2 regions of the Gracilibacillus sp. JCM 18860 genome follow, and region 1 is predicted to be linked to the other one. Evidence: riboswitches for the same ligand, from Rfam matches in the RefSeq annotation. Region 1 holds a riboswitch; the other holds the start of a gene.
The links. Region 1 has a riboswitch for thiamine pyrophosphate ahead of thiW (energy coupling factor transporter S component ThiW). Riboswitches for the same ligand answer to the same signal wherever they lie in the genome.

Region 1 (2,403 bases):
ATCGGTGAAACAACATCGTATTCATGAAAATGCCGATGTGTTCGATTTTGAATTATCAGAAGAAGAGATGAAATTAATTGCTGATCTGAATAAGGAAGAGCGTATCGGACCAGACCCAGATGATTTTGATAAGAGATAATAAAAAAAGAAAGACGCTGAGACATAACTAAATAGAGAGAATCAAAATCCGAACAATATTCTGACTAAGCGTAGTCAAAATACGCAGACTCCAGTGGGAACAGCACGAGCTGAAGATCCACTTTGCAAAGCGGTTTTCTTTGCAAAGTTAGCAGATCGCCGTGCCCACGGAAAGCGAAGTATTTTGACGAAGCGATTGCAGTGCAGAAATATTAACGTTCGGATTTTTTCCTTCTTACTAATCTTTTGTCCCAGGCGCTTTTTCTTGCAAAATGCTAGGAAGATAAGATATCGTAGTTAATAGATTTAAACACTTAAGGGGGTTTCGAATTGGCTTTTGTAATAACGGAACCTTGTCAGGCAGAAAAAGCTGGTGAATGTACTACTGTTTGTCCAGTTGACTGTATTGTAGAAGGTCCAGATCAATTTTATATAGATCCTGATGTGTGTATTGACTGTGGGGCATGTAAAGCTGTCTGTCCAGTGGATGCCATCGAAGAGGAGTATGATCTTACTCCTGAACAGGAAGTTTTCTTGGAAAAAGCAGAGGCATATTTTGCACGTTAGAAAATTAAAAAGCTAACTTATTCGTTAAAAAAGACGAGTTTCTAACGTAGTAATAGCAAAATGCGACCATCATAAGCATGGTCGCATTTTCTTTACTTAGAGGAAAGTGGTTGGTGTAACAGATTCGTAGTTTTTATCTTTGATAGAATCAAAAGTCCAATTAAAGCACCAGTGACACTACTTACTAAAAAGCCTGGTAGGAAGGCAAGTGCCCCAACAGAAGTGCCCATAAGAAGATAAGCATATGGGACAGATAGAAAGGAACCAACAACACCTGTACCTATCACTTCTCCAACTGCTGACATTTGTTTCTTACTTGTTAGTCGATAAAGAATTCCTGCAAGTAATGCACCAATCATCCCACCTGGGAATGCTAATAGTGTACCTAGTCCAAGAAGATTTCTCAATAGACCGATCACAAATGCAATCAATAAAGCCGGAATTGGCCCTAGAGTTACGGCTGCCATCACGTTAACGGCATGTTGAACAGGATAGGCTTTGGCGATGCCAGTTGGAAACCATAAAAACTGTGATCCAATCGTTCCAACCGCGACATATACTGCCATCGTTGTAAGTATTAATGTTCTTTTTTTCACAATATTCTCCCCTTATTTTTGTGTATAGAAAACGGTAGTAGAGGGAAAATATAAAAAGCCAGCTCCAAAATGGACCTGGCTTCACATACCAATAGTAAGATCAGCTACTTCCCTCCGCTGGTATAAACCAGATCAGGTCCTTAAGGGTTGAAAAGCACATGTGCTTCTCTCTCAGCCATTCATTGGCACCCCTAGTAGTTATACACGTATAGAATTTAATGAAAATTTTATCATAAGTGGGTGAAAAGTCAATAGGTGATGCTAATTACTTTGAATTCGAGATATTTTGTCATATAATTGTAGAATAGAACAACGTGGAGGGGTGACTACATGGAATTAAAAGGTATCCATCATGTATCAGCAATAACTGCTAATGCTAAGGACAATTATCGTTTTTATTCTAACGTGCTTGGGATGAGATTAGTAAAGAAAACGGTAAACCAGGATGACCCCAGTATGTATCATTTATTTTATGCCGATGAACAAGGAAGTCCTGGTACAGATCTTACCTTTTTTGAAATAGCAAGAGCAGGACACACCTATACTGGGAATCAAAGTATTTCACAAACTTCTTTAAGGGTACCAGATGATGAAGCTCTAGCCTATTGGTTAGATCGTTTTCGGCAATTTAAAGTGAATCATGAGGGAATGGGAGAGCAATTTGGGAGAAAGGTAATTCGATTTCGTGATCATGAAAACCAACGATTAGTTTTAGTGTCAGATCAGACCAACCAAGGGGTAGCTTCTGGTATTCCATGGACAAATAGTGCAGTTCCACAAGACAAAGCGATTACAGGTCTTGGGCCTGTTCAATTAACCGTTCCAGATATCTCCCCTACTGCACGAGTATTAACAGAATTATTAGGTTTTCGCCAAGTTGGAAGCTACCCTTCTCGTAATAAAGGGATGCCAGATGTAGAAGTTTTCTCAACTGGAGAGGGTGGAACTGGGGCAGAATTGCATGTAGAGCTAAGCTCAGATTTGCAGAAAGAAAGACCTGGACGTGGAAGTGTGCATCACGTAGCATTACGAGTCGACAACCGAGCAGAATTGGAAAAATGGCACGAAAAAATTCGAAGGGAACGACTACCAAACTCAGGAT
Region 2 (2,403 bases), 140 kb from region 1:
CCAACCAACGTGGTTCCGAGATAGAGAAGAGCGATTGTTGCAATGGATCGGATCCAAATTCCACTCATTAAAATAATTAATCCAATCAGTAATGCACGCATATTTCCAATTCGATTTGCTAACCTTGGTGCAATTGGAGACATGAAGGCAAATGCCAGTAGTGGTAGACTAGTAATGAACCCTACGCTCCAGTTACTAAGGGATAAATCATCACGAATCATACCTATTATAGGTCCAACCGATGTAATGGCAGGACGTAAATTGAAGGAAAGTATAATAATTCCAATGATTAAAAGCACTGTCTTTTTTTTAGTTAACTGCATTGATTTTCACCTGTTTCATAAGTTTTAATATCTATTCACATACAAATTATGTTAATATAATAGAAGAACACCTTATCTATCTTCGTAATTCATAGATAGAAAAATGGTAAGCTAATACCCTATAAAGGATAGCACAAAAACTTTATAAAAAAAATTTCCTTAGTTCAGACGAAAGAAGGTTACCTATGGATAACAAATTTATATCAGAATTACTCTCATGGTTAAAAGCACTATTAATAGCAGTAGTTATTGTTCTAGTTTGTCGCCATTTTTTATTCACTCCATCTATTGTTAAGGGTGAGTCCATGATGCCTAATTTACAGGATGGGGATCGCATTATTTTAAGTAAGATAAGTGAAATAGAGCGATTTGACGAAATAGCTTTCGAAGCCCCGGACTCTGAAGATAATTATGTTAAAAGAGTAATTGGTATTCCAGGTGATAGTATCGAAATGAAAAATGACCATTTATTCATAAACGGCAAGGAATATAAAGAAGATTACTTGACAGCATACAAAGAAACGCTACCTGAAGGGGAAAGCTTAACGAATGATTTTACCCTCTATAATTTGACAGGTGAAGAAACAGTTCCTGATGGGAAATTCTTTGTGCTTGGAGATAATCGTCGTGTGAGCAAGGATAGTCGCTCCTTTGGATTCATTGATGAGGAATCCATTATTGGAGATGTGAAAATGAGAATCTGGCCACTCGATTCGATTGGGTGGATCAACTAGACATATATATCGCTTTCTTGACAGAATGGAACTCACATGTTTTATTAGAATTAATTGAATACAAAAATTCCACTAGGGGTGCCATCGGAATGGCTGAGATAAGAATAGTTCTTCTTGATCCCTTTGAACCTGAACTAGTTAAAGCTGGCGGAGGGAAGTGGAGTCGGTCAAAAGTGATAGATTGATGTAATAAATAACCGCTCCATTTATATAAGGGGCGGTTTTTTTATTTCCCTTCATTTCGTAAAAAGAGAGGAGAAAGGTTTATGTCCAATCAAATAGTAAGTGCAGTAACGATAGCCGGTACAGATCCTTCTGGTGGTGCAGGGATCCAAGCAGATCTAAAAACATTTCAGGAAAGAGAAGTCTATGGAATGAGTGTCATTACATCGGTTGTCGCACAAAACACTAAGGGGGTAAAGGCAGTAGAGCATCTCCCCATTGATTTTATAGAAAAACAGTTTGATGCGGTATGGGAGGACATTACCCCACATGCCGTCAAGACTGGAATGATTGCTACCATTGAGATGATGGAGCTCATTGCAAAAAAACTTACAAACAGTAAAATCCCATTTGTTATTGATCCAGTGATGATTGCTAAAAGTGGTGATCCATTAATGGAAGAGAAGTCTCGCGAGGTTATTCGGGATATACTCCTACCACTTGCAACGGTTGTTACGCCAAACGTACCAGAAGCAGAGTTTCTAGTAGGTTTTTCCATCAACTCACAAAAGGACACTGAAAAAGCAGCCAAAGTGTTGGTCCATCAATTAGGGGCAAAAGCGGCTGTAGTGAAAGGTGGACATCTTGATGGCGATGCGAAGGATGTATTATATGATGGGGCTCAATTTGATTATTTCAGTACGAAAAGAATCGATACACCTCACACCCACGGAACAGGCTGTACGTTCTCAGCAGCCATTACGGCCGAGCTAGCTAAAGGTAAATCAATTAACGAAGCGGTGGGGCTTGGAAAAGAATTTATTACAGATGCTATTCAACATTCTCTGTTACTAGGCAAAGGGAATGGCCCAACTAATCATTGGGGATATCGACTAAAAGGATTACCAAATAGAGGAGAAATGGAATAATGAAGCTAACACAGATTCAACTATTGCGGGAAAAACAACCATTAATTCATAATATTACCAACCAAGTAGTGATGAACTTTACAGCAAATGGCTTATATGCAATAGGTGCATCACCTGTTATGGCGCATGCTAAAGAAGAAGTAGAGGAAATGGCTCAAATAGCGGATGCGGTCGTTTTAAATATTGGTACATTGACGCAAGATCAGGTGGATGCCATGATCCTTGCAGGTAAATCAGCTAATAAAGCGGGAGTGC

Region 2: another riboswitch for thiamine pyrophosphate. It lies ahead of thiD (bifunctional hydroxymethylpyrimidine kinase/phosphomethylpyrimidine kinase); the one in region 1 lies ahead of thiW (energy coupling factor transporter S component ThiW).

The regions. Positions count from the first base shown of each region.
Region 1 covers NZ_AP043868.1:2,086,100-2,088,502, reverse strand. Annotated here, with positions in the region: gene ACZ5R4_RS10530 (aldo/keto reductase) at 1-139, shown strand, start outside; gene ACZ5R4_RS10525 (DUF362 domain-containing protein) at 469-705, shown strand; gene thiW (energy coupling factor transporter S component ThiW) at 798-1,271, opposite strand; TPP riboswitch at 1,394-1,504, opposite strand; gene ACZ5R4_RS10515 (ring-cleaving dioxygenase) at 1,632-2,403, shown strand, end outside.
Region 2 covers NZ_AP043868.1:1,945,541-1,947,943, reverse strand. Annotated here, with positions in the region: gene ACZ5R4_RS09955 (CynX/NimT family MFS transporter) at 1-323, opposite strand, end outside; gene lepB (signal peptidase I) at 509-1,057, shown strand; TPP riboswitch at 1,122-1,230, shown strand; gene thiD (bifunctional hydroxymethylpyrimidine kinase/phosphomethylpyrimidine kinase) at 1,324-2,148, shown strand; gene thiM (hydroxyethylthiazole kinase) at 2,148-2,403, shown strand, end outside.